DNA from 2 places in the Lysinibacillus sp. HST-98 genome. Region 1 is predicted to be linked to the other one. Evidence: riboswitches for the same ligand, from Rfam matches in the RefSeq annotation. Region 1 holds a riboswitch; the other holds the start of a gene.
The links. Region 1 has a riboswitch for S-adenosylmethionine ahead of metK (methionine adenosyltransferase). Riboswitches for the same ligand answer to the same signal wherever they lie in the genome.

Region 1 (7,376 bases):
GTACACAAGCCAGTAACTGCGGCAATCTTTAATCTCGGCTATTTACCTGGTAGCAACCATGATATTATTACAAGACCTAATACAACAATCCAAGCTATTGAAAATATATTAAAGCTCTTAAAAGTGGGCGGTTTGATTGTTCTTGTTATTTATCATGGACATCCAGGTGGAAAAGAAGAACGTGATAAGATCATTGATTATGTAAGTCAACTTCCACAAAAATATGTCCATGTCTTAAAATACGCATTTCTTAATCAACAAAATGATCCACCATTTGTCATTGCATTAGAGAAAATGAAAGAATACCCTATTTAATAGTAATGTGGAGAACATACTAAAAGGCGATCAGCTAGTTGCTATAAAACTAGCTGATCGCCTTGCTCTTTATCTACTTGTTATTTCGTTTTTCATTATAGTCAACCCAGAAATCTGCACCTTTAATTCCTAATTTACGAGGATCAAATACTGGATCTTTTCCTTCTTTTTTCTGTTTCTCGTAATCTTTTAATGCAACAATAGCTGGTTTCATAATAATTAAAATAGCTATAACGTTAATCCAAACCATCAGACCAAGGCCCACATCACCCATTGCCCATGCTAGACCAGACGTACGGATTGTACCATAGAAGGCCGCAACTAAAATGGCAATTTTGGCAATCCAGATGAATACCTTTTCTGTGCTACCTCTAAATAAGTAAGCAACATTTGTTTCTGCAATATAGTAGTAAGCCATAATTGTTGTAAAGGCAAAGAAGAATAACGCTATGGCTACAAACGGAGCTCCAAAGCCAGGTAATGATGAGTCAACTGCATATTGTGTATACGCAGCTCCTGCTTCAATACTTTTTGCAAAAGTCATTTGCTCATCACCAGCTAACCCACCACTATTGAATTCTCCAACATGAATAAATGGATCTGCGCCTTCAGCTGCCTTTTCATCTTGTACATTGTACATACCCGTAAATAAAATCATAAATGCGGTAGCAGAACAAATTAATAATGTATCAATATACACAGATGCTGCTTGAACAATTCCTTGCTTAGCAGGATGCGATACTTCCGCAGCTGCCGCAGGGTGGGCCCCAGTTCCTTGACCAGCTTCATTGGAGTAAATTCCACGTTTAACACCCCAAGCAATCGCTGAACCAATAACCCCGCCAAAAATTTCTTGAGCACCAAATGCACTAGAAAAAATTAATCCGATAACTGTTGGTACTTGTGAAATATTCATAAAAATAATGACTATTGCCATAATGATATAAGCTAATGCCATAAATGGTACAATAATTTGAGCAGCGTTTGCAATTGATTTAATACCACCAATGATAATAGCACCTAGTAACACAACAATTATAAGTCCTGTGATCCATGTATCCAAACCGAAAGCGTTTTCAACAGCACCTGCGATGGCATTTGACTGCACACCAGGCATCAAAATTAACATTGCAATTAAAGCAGCTACAGCAAAAATAACTGCAAACCATTTCTGACCCATTCCTTTTTCTATGTAAAAGGCCGGTCCACCACGATATTCTGTATCTTTCTCTTCTTTATAGATTTGAGCTAATGTTGACTCTACATACGCGGTAGCCGCACCAATGAAAGCGATTGCCCACATCCAAAAGACAGCACCAGGTCCTCCCATTCCAATTGCTGTCGCAGTACCAGCAATATTACCTGTACCTACACGTCCTGATAATGCGATAGACATTGCTTGGAAAGAGGATATTCCCTTTTCCGATTTCTCCCCTTTAAACATTAAAACAAACATATCTTTAATGTGCCTTACCTGTAGGAACCTTGTGATAATTGAGAAAAATAACCCAATCAATAAGATACCATAAATAAACCATGGTCCCCATAAAATACCATTCAACTTCTCCACAATTACATCCATTTTACCCCTCCAATTTAAAATACCTTACTTTAGTTCATTATAGTATTACACTTTTCAGAAAATTACAATATTATTTTTGAGTAACAATATTTAAGTAAGTAACCTAGTAAATGGAAGGGTATAAACCTATTTAATTATATAACCAATTCTTCGAAGAGCATTATTAATAAAGTCTCGTGTATACATAAAAATCTCTTCGCGCTCTCCCTCATGAAATAAATTATGATAACAATTTGCCCATTCTTTAAACTGAAATTCTGTGAATTCCTGTTGATGAAGCCAATTTCGGGTGTGGCGAGTGTCCGTAATTTTATCCTTCTCAGCTGTCATAATGAGCATAGGCATATTTGGCATTTCACCTTTAGGCAGCATCACTAAATTTTTCATCATCTGCTGAAGCTCTCGGTACCATTTCACAGAAACAACCGACATGAGCGGTACCTCATCTTTCATTTCTTCTCTGCCTTCAACACTACGCGTTAATTTCTCTAATGTAATATCATGTGTTAATTTCACATTGGCTGTTAACGCACTTAGACTTGTTAAAGCATTTGTTAATTTACCTGGTAATAGCTTTAGTTGCAACCAAGGTGATGTTAAAATAATGCCTGCACATTCATATTGTCTCTTTTGCAGTGTATGGAGGATTAATGTTGCACCTAGTCCATGACCTATTACAAAGGTTGGTAAATTATATGAAAAAGCATTCTCAATCAGGTTTCTTGTATACTTATTGTACAATTTGAAGTCTTCATCATGGACTCGAGCAAACCTTGCATTACCCCCATGATTCGGTAAATCCCCCATGACTATGTGGAAGCCTTCTAATCTTAATTTTTCTATCAGCCATGCATACCAACGGTGATTTTCATAAGCACCATGAAGAATAGCAATCACAGCTTTTGCTTGTCCATCAGCTTCCCATTTCCACATTTACATAGTCCTCCTAAAAAATAATTACACTTTGATTATATCGAAATAAATAGCATATTTTAATTTTATATTTCCATAAAGTTGCGTATTTGATACGATAATACTACATTATAGAAAGAAAAGAGGCGATTTTCATGATTTATCCATTTAAAGATAAAACGCCAAAGATCGATCCGTCTGTTTTCATTGCTGATTACGCAACTGTTACGGGCGACGTAACAATTGGCGCCGAAACAACCATTTGGTTTAATACGGTTATTCGTGGTGATGTTTCCCCAACGATTATCGGTAAACGTGTCAGTATTCAAGATCTTTGCTGTTTACACCAAAGCCCAAAATATCCGCTCATTATTGAAGATGAGGTAACAGTTGGACACCAAGTCACTTTACATAGTTGTACAATTCGCAAAAATGCCTTAATTGGTATGGGATCCATTATTTTAGACGGAGCTGAGATTGGAGAAGGTGCATTTATTGGGGCAGGAAGCCTAGTACCTCCTGGTAAAGTCATTCCTCCAAATAGTCTAGCATTAGGTCGTCCAGCAAAAGTTGTCCGAGAATTAAATGCTGAGGATAAAGAGGATATGGAACGCATCGTACGAGAATACGCAGAAAAAGGTCAATATTATAAATCAATTCAGAAATAAATAATCTACACAAAAAAATTAATACCAACGAAAAAATCCCTCGCGTTTTCGTGTACCGAATACGTTCACGAATCCTAGCGAGGTATTTTTTATAAAAAAACAAAAGGAGCAATATTGCTCCTTTGTTTATTAATACATTAGAATAATTTTTTAATGACTTCATTACTTTAGTTCAATAGTTTATAAACGTGCTTTTTCTCGTAACGCGTCTGCTTTATCAATTTGCTCCCATGGTACATTTAAATCTGTACGACCAAAATGTCCATACGCAGCAGTTTGTTTATAAATTGGACGACGAAGATCAAGCATTTTAATGATACCCGCTGGGCGTAAATCGAATAGCTCGCGTACCCATTCAACGATCTCGCTTTCTTTCACTCTACCTGTTCCAAATGTATCGACAGCAATCGAAACAGGCTGCGCAACGCCAATCGCATAGGCAAGTTGCACTTCAGCACGCTCTGCTAAGCCAGCTGCTACGATGTTTTTCGCTACATAACGTGCTGCATATGCCGCTGAACGGTCTACCTTGGTTGCATCCTTACCTGAGAAGGCACCACCACCGTGACGTGCATAACCACCGTATGTATCAACAATGATTTTACGTCCTGTTAATCCAGCATCACCTTTTGGTCCACCAATTACAAAACGGCCAGTTGGATTGATAAAGTATTTCGTATTAGCATCTAATAATTCACTTGGTACAACTGGTGCAATAACAAATTCTTTTAAATCTGCTTGAATTTGTTCAAGTGTTGCTTCTTCATCATGCTGTGTTGAAATAACAATTGTATCCACGCGAACCGGTACATTATTGTCATCATATTCTATCGTTACTTGCGTTTTACCATCAGGACGTAAATAGGCAAGTTCACCGGATTTACGTACTTCTGTTAAACGGCGTGCTAATTTGTGTGCCAAGCTAATTGGTAATGGCATTAGCTCTGGTGTTTCATTACATGCATAGCCAAACATTAAGCCTTGGTCACCAGCACCAATTGCTTCAATATCTGCATCTGTCATAGAGCCTTCACGTGCCTCTAATGCCTGATCAACACCTTGAGCAATATCAGGTGATTGTTCACCAATAGCCACAAGCACCGCTAAGTTCTCAGCATCAAAGCCATATTTACCTCGTGTATAACCAATTTCAGCTACAGTGTCACGAACAATACCTTTAATATCTACATAAGTAGAAGTTGTAATTTCTCCTGCTACTAATACTAATCCTGTTGTTACAGTTGTTTCACACGCTACACGTGCATTTGGATCTTCTGCTAAAATAGCATCTAAAATGGCATCCGAGATTTGGTCACAAATCTTATCTGGATGTCCTTCTGTTACACTCTCTGATGTAAACAGTCGACGGTTTGTCATTTGGTTTTCCTCCTAAATACTCTTACAATAAGTAGTTGTGTATGAATACGGTACTCATTACCCATGTCAAGTCCGCTCCTAAGGATTGAACTCTCAAGCCGTTACTGCTGCTTTTAACACGAGGATTTCGAAAGATCCGTCATTATAATAAGGAAAGAACTACATATACTTACCTTTACATTAATTTTTAACAATAAAAAAATCCTTTTCTCACGTTACTTTACATGAGGAAAGGAATAATGACTGCGTAACCTTTCACTCTTATCGTTCAAGGGATGTTCCCTTGCATCAGGTTGGCACCAACGCATGTCGTGAAATAGTTCATGCAGGTTGCCGGGTTTCACAGGGCCTGACCCTCCACCAGCTCGGGATAAGAGTATCCGTTCAATCTCATGTTACTGAAAAGGTCGAACGTTGTCAAATATTTTCTTATGTATTACTGTATAGAAAGGAAAGAACTTATTACACAAAAACTTTTCATACTTGGATGATGATGTAAATAGAAGCAAATTAATCCCTACAACATACCTAGCTACTTGTGGTAACATATGTGTGGCTCAATTTTCATGCCTAATTACAGTAGGATTGATGGTATTCTCCTCGAAAAACATTATTTTTTGTCAGTTTATTGAAAAGTGGTAAAAACTCTAAAATAATTTCTTAATTAGTATAGATTATTTAAGCAATTGTGTTATACTATTTTTGAAATTAAGAAAAAATCCCTCTAAATCAAGGGAATACTATAAAAAAGGATGGTATTTAATCGATGAATTCAGTAGAAATTGCAAACGAACTGAAGGAATTATTAAACGGCGGTAACATTAATGTTCAACTTTCAGTACCACAATTAGCAGAAAAAGCTACATCTCGTGGTGAAGCAATGTTAACAGTAGATGGCGCAGTTCGTGCAGAAACTGGCAAATACACTGGTCGTTCACCTAAAGATAAATATACGGTAGAAGAAGAAAGCACAAAAGATCAAATTGACTGGGGTAAAGTAAACCAACCAATTTCTTCTGAAGTGTTCGATAACCTATATGTAAAAGTAATAAAATATTTAAAAGAACGTGACGAGTTATTTGTATTCAAAGGCTTTGCAGGTGCTGACAAAGATTCACAATTAAGCATTCAAGTTATTAATGAATACGCATGGCACAATCTTTTTGCTCATCAATTATTTATCCGTCCAACAGCAGATGAATTAGCTTCTCATGTTGCTGACTTCACTGTCATCTCAGCTCCTAACTTTAAAGCAGATCCTGCGGTTGATGGCACTGCTTCTGAAACATTCATCATCGTATCACTTGAAAAGAAAATTATTTTAATTGGTGGTACAGAATATGCTGGTGAAATGAAAAAATCTATCTTTGGTATCATGAACTACTTATTACCACAACAAGGTATTCTTTCAATGCACTGCTCAGCAAACGTTGGTGAAGCTGGCGATGTGGCGTTATTCTTCGGTCTATCTGGTACTGGTAAAACGACGTTATCAGCTGATCCTGATCGTAAGCTAATCGGTGACGATGAACACGGTTGGTCTGATAATGGTGTGTTCAACATTGAGGGTGGTTGCTATGCAAAAACAATCAACCTTTCTGCTGAAAAAGAACCAGAAATCTACAATGCAATCCGCTTCGGCTCTGTATTAGAAAACGTAGCTGTTGATCCAGAAACTCGTATTTGTGACTATGACGATGGTTCACTAACAGAAAATACACGTGTAGCTTATCCAATCCAATACATCGAAAATATCGTTGATCCTTCTGTTGCAGGTCATCCAAAAACAATCATCTTCCTAACAGCTGATGCATTTGGCGTGTTACCTCCAATCAGTAAATTAACAAAAGAACAAGCAATGTATCACTTCCTAAGTGGGTTCACTTCTAAACTTGCTGGAACTGAACGTGGTGTGACTGAGCCAGAACCAGTATTCTCTACTTGCTTCGGTTCTCCATTCCTTCCGCTTCCTGCAACAGTATACGCAGAAATGTTAGGTCAAAAAATTGACGAGCACGGTGCACAGGTATACTTAGTAAACACTGGTTGGACTGGTGGCGAATATGGCACAGGTAGCCGTATGAAACTTTCTTACACACGTACAATGGTCCGTGCAGCAATCGATGGTAAATTAGCAGATGTTGAAACAACACAAGATGCTGTGTTTGGTTTACACATTCCAACAGCAGTTGAAGGAGTACCTTCAGAAGTGTTAAATCCTCGTGAAGCTTGGGCAGATAAAGCTGCATACGATGCAAAAGCTGCTGAGCTTGCAGGCTTATTCAACGAAAACTTCAAGAAATTCTCAAACGTTTCTGAAGCCATCACTACACTTGGTGGCCCATTAAAGTAACGTCTATATAAAAGACAAAGGGAACAAATTATTCGTTCCCTTTGTCTTTTTGTTTTCTCTACGCTTTATTGTTGTTTCATCCACTTGCAAAGAGCACGGACAGTTTCACGATTTTTTGCTGGTGGATATTGATGTGCATAGTGAAGATCATACCAAGTTTCGAATGATT
Region 2 (7,376 bases), on a different contig from region 1:
GTAGCCTCATAGCCTACAAAAACGCCATTTGCTTTTGCAAGATCCTGCAACTCCAAACCTCGTTTGGCAAACATCACTTTATTGGCAGTAATAACATGACACTTATGTTCCACCGCTCGCTTTAAATAACTGTATGCAGGTTCTTCGTTCACAATTGCTTCAAACACTACCTGCATACCTGGCTCTGCTAAGACTTCATCCATACTTGTTGTCATCAAATTTGCTGTGCCTGGTACACGTTCACGACTAGCATCTGTCACTAAAATCTTCGCTAACTCTAATTCAATACCTAATTTATTTTTTAGCTCTTCTCGTTTTTCATTTAAAATATGGTAAATCCCCTGACCTACCGTTCCAAATCCTAAAATCGCTGCCTTTATAGTTGCCATTCTTATTATTCCCTCCAACTTACATTCCGCAGTTTCATTAAAGCTAACTCTCCATGGGGTTGTGTCATGACAATTTGACACCCACCGCAGTCTTTAGCCAACAACTCTCTTTGTATGAGTTTCGCTATTTATATATGTGTTAGTACACATACAAATTCAAATAATTCAAAATTTAACTTAAAGAAAATTGTAACGCAAATACACACTTTGCACAAGAAAAATCTTTCTAGGAAGGACATTTGTTTTCTCTAGATGTGCAAAAGAAATCGGTTTCATTCCCTTTATTATACGTTTTATTAATCAATCTATAAGATTTGAACAAATATTGACTATTTACATTTCAATATATGAATGTCTTTCTTCTATTATATATATGTATGCTCAGACACTCATTACAATCCCTTTAAAGAAAAAACTCATTCCCTGTAGCAGCAGAGAATGAGCTTAAAAATATGAGGGGGTTTTAACTTGCTTTTGAAAGCAATTGATAACGGTATTGTGCTAAAGCTTGTTGAACAAGACTAATCTCTTCTTCTGTAAAATTTGGTATTGCATACGTACGTTCCACTAATTGAAATGTACCATACTTCAAGTAAAACTCTGTCGCAGGAAGTGAGATATGGCTCACACCATACTGTTCATATGCCTCAAATACTTCCTTAACAGTAAAGTCTTCTTCAGTAAAAACACGTTCTTGAAATGCTGTATGACCAAATACTTCCTGCCATTTTCTTTCGACTGATGTAAGAAGGTGTTGAATGGATTTATTGTTGACAAATACATGCCCTTCATTTAGCTCATATATTAGATAGGATACAATGTTTTGCGCACTATAGATGTTACCCATTTTAAACACTCCTTTATCATCAGTTTTTGGGAAGAGTAGTCACTGGCTAGGCAACTACTCTTCTATATATTCAAAAGTGGGGGAGCACTTATGAAAACATTTACCTTTTTTTAAAAATTTTTGTACTGTTAACTTATTTCTTAGTATATAACGTGGATTTAACAAAGTCAATAATACATATAAAATTACTTGGTATTATTTTTTATAAGGTTCTGATAATTAATGGGTGCAGTAATAGATTGATGTAGCAACGTTTAACGCATTACCAAATGAGGCTAATCGAATGAGAAAATACGTTAACGTCACAACATTTTACCATTTGCTTTAAACTTTAAGCTTCTACTGTTTGTTCAGTTGTTGTAGCCTGTGTAATGGCTTGATCTAAATCAGCAATAATATCCTCTACTGCCTCTAAACCGATGGATAAGCGAATGAGCGACTCGGTTACACCAGCTTGAACTAATTCTTCTGCTGATAGTTGCTGATGAGTAGTGGAAGCTGGATGAATAATTAATGACTTTGCATCACCTACATTTGCTACATGTGAAAATAATTTCACGCTATCAATAAGCTTTCGCCCAGCTTCTCGTCCACCCTTGATGCCAAATGTAAGCACTGAACCGAAGCCATTTCTTAAATATTTTTTTGCTAACTCATGTGTCGGAAAATCTTCTAGGCCATTATAATTTACATACTCCACAGATGGGTGGTTTTGTAAATACTCAGCCACTGCCAATGCATTTTCATTGTGTTTAGGGATACGCAGATGAAGCGTTTCTAACCCTTGCAATAAATTAAAGGCAGCATCAGCACTTAATGTTGGACCAAAATCACGTAATAATTGTACACGTAGCTTTGTAGCAAAGGCTGCAGAAGCTGTATCAATTCCATAACGTAGCCCATGGTAAGAGGCATCTGGTTCAGTAAAACCAGGGAATCGACCGCTAGTCCAATCAAACTTACCAGCGTCTACAACAACGCCCCCTAAAGTTGTACCATGACCTCCTATCCATTTAGTTGCAGAATGAACTACAACATCTGCGCCGTATTCAATAGGTGTAGAACCATAAGGAGAAGCGAACGTGCTGTCAATAATTAATGGTAGACCATTATCATGTGCAATTTTAGCTACTGCTTCAATATCTAAAACCTTTAAACTTGGATTACCATAAACCTCTGCAAAGACCGCTTTTGTTTTATCAGTAATCGCTGCTTTGAAATTCTCTGGGTTTGTTTCATCTACAAAAATTGTTTTAATACCATAGTTTGGTAATGTGTTAGCAAATAAATTATACGTACCACCATATAAAGAACTAGCTGCTACTATCTCATCACCCGCTCCAGCTAGATTTAAAATGGAAAATGCGATAGCTGCTGCACCAGATGAAAGTGCTACTGCTGCTGTTCCACCTTCCAATAAAGCCACACGTTTTTCAAACACATCAACTGTTGGATTGGTAATTCGTGTGTAAATGTTCCCTGCTTCCTCTAAGGCAAAAAGACGTTGCGCATGAGCAGTATCTTTAAATACGAAAGCAGTTGAGCGATAGACTGGAACTGTGCGAGAACCCGTCACTGGGTCTGGCTCTTGACCACCATGCAACAGCAATGTTTCTGGTTTAAAATTTGTCATTGTGTACCTCCAAATGGTTATTTTTTTACGATGGTACCGGAGATGAGGAGGATTTTTCTGTAGAAAACAAAAACCCTCTTCAGCTAAGAAGAGGGTTGCGGTTGCAAGTTTTCCTCCCCTTATCTGCCAGATCCAAGTAAGAATCTGTAGGAATTAGCACCTTAGTAAGCTCATTGCTTACTGGTTGCCGGGCATCATAGGGCCTATCCCTCCGCCGCTCTTGATAAGAGTATGAGATTCAATTTCCATCGTTGTTACACAGTATAAACATAGAGTTTTTTTCTGTCAACATGTAAATTTTATTTTTTCCGAAACTTCTGTCTGCTCTTATACGTAATATGAACGCATACACTATTTTAAAAAATTTTGAGAGGAGTATTTTTATGGTAAAGGCCGTGATCATTTTTCTTATGATTGGCTATTTAATAGGCTGTATTCACGGCTCTAAAGTGGCTCAATTTTTATCGGGGGTTGATTTAAAAAAGGCAGGCCACGGTAATGCTGGTGCCTCTAATGCTACTCTTTCCCTTGGCTGGAAATATGGCGTTTTAGTAGCCCTCATCGATATAGTCAAAGGTGTTGTGGCTATTATAGGTGCGCATTTTTATCTAGCTGACGCCATTCATTTAACAGAAGAACAAATTTGGCTGCTTACTTATATTATGGCTGCTGGGGTTATTTTAGGTCATAATTTCCCCTTCTACATGGGCTTCAATGGCGGGAAAGGAACTGCCTCCATTATTGGTATTTTACTTGCTGTTGATTGGAAGATTGGTTTATTTGCACTTATTTTATTTGTTATTTTATCCTTTGCAACAAATTATTTAATTGTTGGTGTTCTAGAATTTTATCTCGTGTTTTGTACAGCAACTTATTTATGGATTCCTGGCATTGGCCCAACCATTATAGCTCTTCTTCTTTTTGGCATAGCCATCATCCTGCACCTTGAAAATATTAAACGATTAGTCAATGGCACAGAGCCTAAAGTAACTTCTGCCTTTAAGAAAAAGAAATAATATTTCATGGATATTTTTGTATTCTTTGTGACCATGTATTTTCTCTTTATCTACTCATATTGCTGTAAAAAACACAATTTTCACATCGATTTTTTTCTACAATAAAATCAACATATTCTTATCTTAATAAAACATTATACAGGCCGATGTTATGGATAATAATCGTCATTTTTATTGCAGAAAGGATGAGAAAATATGTCTTCCCCAAAGCAAGCAGCTACAAAACTTAATTTAAAGCCACTATGGATTGGCTTGGCATTCGCGTTACTAATCATTATTACCTTTTTACCTAACAATGGTGATTTACCTATAGCTGGGCAACGAGCTTTAGCCATTTTAGCTTTTGCAGTCATCCTTTGGGTTACAGAGGCCGTTTCATATCCTGTGAGCTCGGCCATGATCATTGCACTAGTAACTGTTTTACTAGGACTCGCTCCGTCAATGGATAATCCAACTACAGAGCTAGGAACAGCTAGCGCATTAAAATTATCTTTAAGTGGCTTTAGTAATTCTGCCGTTGCTTTAGTAGCAGCAGCTCTTTTTCTAGCCGCAGCAATGCAAATTACTAATCTACATAAACGACTTGCACTTTGGATTCTTTCACTGGTAGGAACGAAAACAAAAGCTATCGTATTTGGCGCTATTTTAGTCTCTATCGTCCTCGCATTTTTTGTACCTTCTGCTACAGCACGAGCTGGCGCAGTAGTACCGATTTTGCTTGGAATGGTGGCAGCATTTGGTTTACCACGTGATAGTCGGCTTGCTGCCTTATTAGTTATTACTTCGGTACAAGCCGTTTCCATTTGGAATATTGGTATTAAAACTGCAGCAGCTCAAAATATGGTGGCTTTAAACTTTATCCAAGAGCAATTTAATGTGGATATTTCATGGGGTGCTTGGCTACTTTATGCCGCCCCCTTCTCAATTATTATGTCGATCTTTTTATTTTTCATTATGATTGCTTTAATTAAACCTGAGACTAGCAATATCGAAGGTGGTAAAGAGGTCATCAAAAAACAGCTTGCAGAGCTTGGCCCATTAAAGGCTCCTGAAATTCGTTTAATCATTACATCCGTAGTTTTACTATTTTTCTGGGCAACTGAAGGAAAACTACATCCATTTGATACGACAACAGTCACAATTATTGCTATCGCGATTCTATTAATGCCTAAAATCGGTGTGTATTCGTGGAAGGAAGTTGAGCCTCATATTCCATGGGGAACAATTATCGTCTTTGCGGTAGGCATTATGTTAGGAACCATTTTACTAAATACGCAAGGTGCTGCATGGTTATCAGATAAAGTTTTTGGTTCACTCGGGCTAGATACTATGCCTTTACTAGCAACCATCGCACTCGTAACTTTATTTAACATTTTGATTCATTTAGGCTTTGCAAGCGCAACTAGCTTAGCCTCAGCACTTATACCTGTGTTTATCGTTTTAGCCTCCACATTAACGGCTAATGTTGATCAAGTTGGTTTTGTTATTGTGCAACAATTCGTCATAAGCTTTGGCTTCCTATTACCAATTAGTGCACCACAAAACATGCTTGCCTATGGTACAGGCTCCTTTACAACAAAGGATTTCTTGAAATCTGGAATTCCATTAACCATTATCGGTTTCCTTCTCGTACTTTTGTTCTCTGCAACGTATTGGAAATGGATTGGATTATTATAGAACTTTCATTAAATTAAAACGTAAAAGCCTTGAAGAAACAGACTATTTGTCCTTCAAGGCTTTTAAGATAAGACTATTGTTTCGTAAAAGCAGGATCCTTCATCGTACCGTTTTTCGCATAGTTAACGTGCCATGATAGTGCTTTTTCTAGGTCATGTGGTGTGTGATGTCCACCCGTTGCCTCATTGGCATCATTAAAGTACTGCCACAGCTGCTCCCTATAATCAGGATGTGCACAATTATCAATGATAAGTCCCACTCGTTCTTTTGGAGCAAGTCCTCGTAAATCTGCTACGCCCTGTTCAGTTACAATGACATCAACATCATGCTCCGTATGATCCACATGCGAGACCATTGGAACAATACTCGAAATATCTCCACCCTTAGCATAAGACTTTGTCACAAAAATTCCTAAACGTGCATTACGAGCAAAGTCACCAGACCCTCCGATACCATTCATCATCTTTGTACCAGAAACGTGTGTGGAATTCACATTGCCGTAAATATCTAATTCCAATGCTGTATTCACTGAAATTAATCCGAGTCGACGAATAATTTCAGGCTGATTTGAAATTTCTTGAGGGCGCAGCACTAATTTATCAGCATATTTTTCAAAATTCCCATAAACACGGTTTCCTACTTGCTCAGAAAGGGTAATAGAAGTAGCAGATGCAAAATTCACTTTCCCTGCATCCATTAATTCAAATACTGCATCTTGGAGAACTTCTGAATAAACTTCTAAGTTCTCAAACTCAGAATCTTTAAAGCCGAGCAATACAGCATTCGCTACTGAGCCTACCCCAGATTGAATTGGTCGTAAACTTGTTGTTAAGCGACCTACTTTAATCTCTTCACGTAGGAAATTTAATAAGTGATTAGCCATAACATCTGTCTCTTCATCAGCTGGGACAATCGTTGATGGCGCATCTAATATATCCGAAATGACGATGCCTTTTACTTTATCTAAATCTAGTGGAATTCCAATTATACCAAGACGATCTGAAACATTCTGTAAAGGAATTGGATCACGTTTTCCTTGTTGTGCAGGTACGTAAATATCATGTATACCTTCTAATGCATCAAGCTGTGCTACGTTTAATTCAATGATGACTTGGTCTGCTTCTTGCACAAAAATGGGAGAGTTACCAACTGAAGTTGTAGGAATTAATAAGCCTTCTTCTGTAATAGCAGCCGCTTCAATGATCGCAAAATCAATTGGTCCAATAATACCTTGACGAACAAGCTCAGCATTATGGGAAAGATGGGCATCGACAAATGTGATATCACCGCTATTGATTTTATTACGAATGCCAGCATCTGCTTGGAAAGGACCTCGCTTACGAATGACCCCTGCTTCTGCTAAATATTGGTCTACCTCAGGTCCAAGTGATGCACCTGTAAAGACATCTACTTGAAAATCCTCTTTTTTCGCTTTCTCTACGAGTGCAAGAGGTACAACCTTTACATCGCCAGCACGTGTGAATCCGCTCATCCCTAATACCATGCCATCCTTAATCCAAGAAGCTGCTTCTTCTGCTGTTACAACCTTGCTTCGTAATTGTTCATAACGAAGCTTTTTCGCTAACTTTTCTTCCATTCCCTATTCCTCCATTCCACTTCATTTTTGTTCAACTTGCATATTTGGTTCCAGTAAATCTGTGACATCCGTCAGAGAATGTATCTTTATTCCAGGAGGATTTCATCACCTAATAGCTAATGCTGTCTAAACATTTGTGAATAAAGATCATGTAATTTTTGGTAGCACAACCAAATAAACAGTCGCTTCCATAATTTTATACTATTTAGAATATTTA

Region 2: linked by a shared signal. The riboswitch ahead of JIN86_RS12610 (O-acetylhomoserine aminocarboxypropyltransferase/cysteine synthase family protein) and the one ahead of metK (methionine adenosyltransferase) in region 1 are both predicted to bind S-adenosylmethionine.

What each region holds. Positions count from the first base shown of each region.
Region 1 is NZ_JAENHX010000001.1:1,059,678-1,067,053, forward strand. Features, by position in the region: gene mnmM (tRNA 5-(aminomethyl)-2-thiouridylate-methyltransferase MnmM) at 1-315, shown strand, start outside; gene JIN86_RS05245 (alanine/glycine:cation symporter family protein) at 389-1,897, opposite strand; gene JIN86_RS05250 (alpha/beta hydrolase) at 2,024-2,830, opposite strand; gene JIN86_RS05255 (gamma carbonic anhydrase) at 2,965-3,477, shown strand; gene metK (methionine adenosyltransferase) at 3,658-4,854, opposite strand; SAM riboswitch class I at 5,113-5,231, opposite strand; gene pckA (phosphoenolpyruvate carboxykinase (ATP)) at 5,621-7,207, shown strand; gene JIN86_RS05270 (alpha/beta hydrolase family protein) at 7,273-7,376, opposite strand, start outside.
Region 2 is NZ_JAENHX010000004.1:379,584-386,959, forward strand. Features, by position in the region: gene JIN86_RS12600 (homoserine dehydrogenase) at 1-389, opposite strand, end outside; gene JIN86_RS12605 (hypothetical protein) at 853-1,236, opposite strand; gene JIN86_RS12610 (O-acetylhomoserine aminocarboxypropyltransferase/cysteine synthase family protein) at 1,568-2,869, opposite strand; SAM riboswitch class I at 2,986-3,099, opposite strand; gene JIN86_RS12615 (glycerol-3-phosphate acyltransferase) at 3,253-3,885, shown strand; gene JIN86_RS12620 (DASS family sodium-coupled anion symporter) at 4,081-5,562, shown strand; gene JIN86_RS12625 (succinyl-CoA:acetate CoA-transferase ScpC) at 5,636-7,159, opposite strand.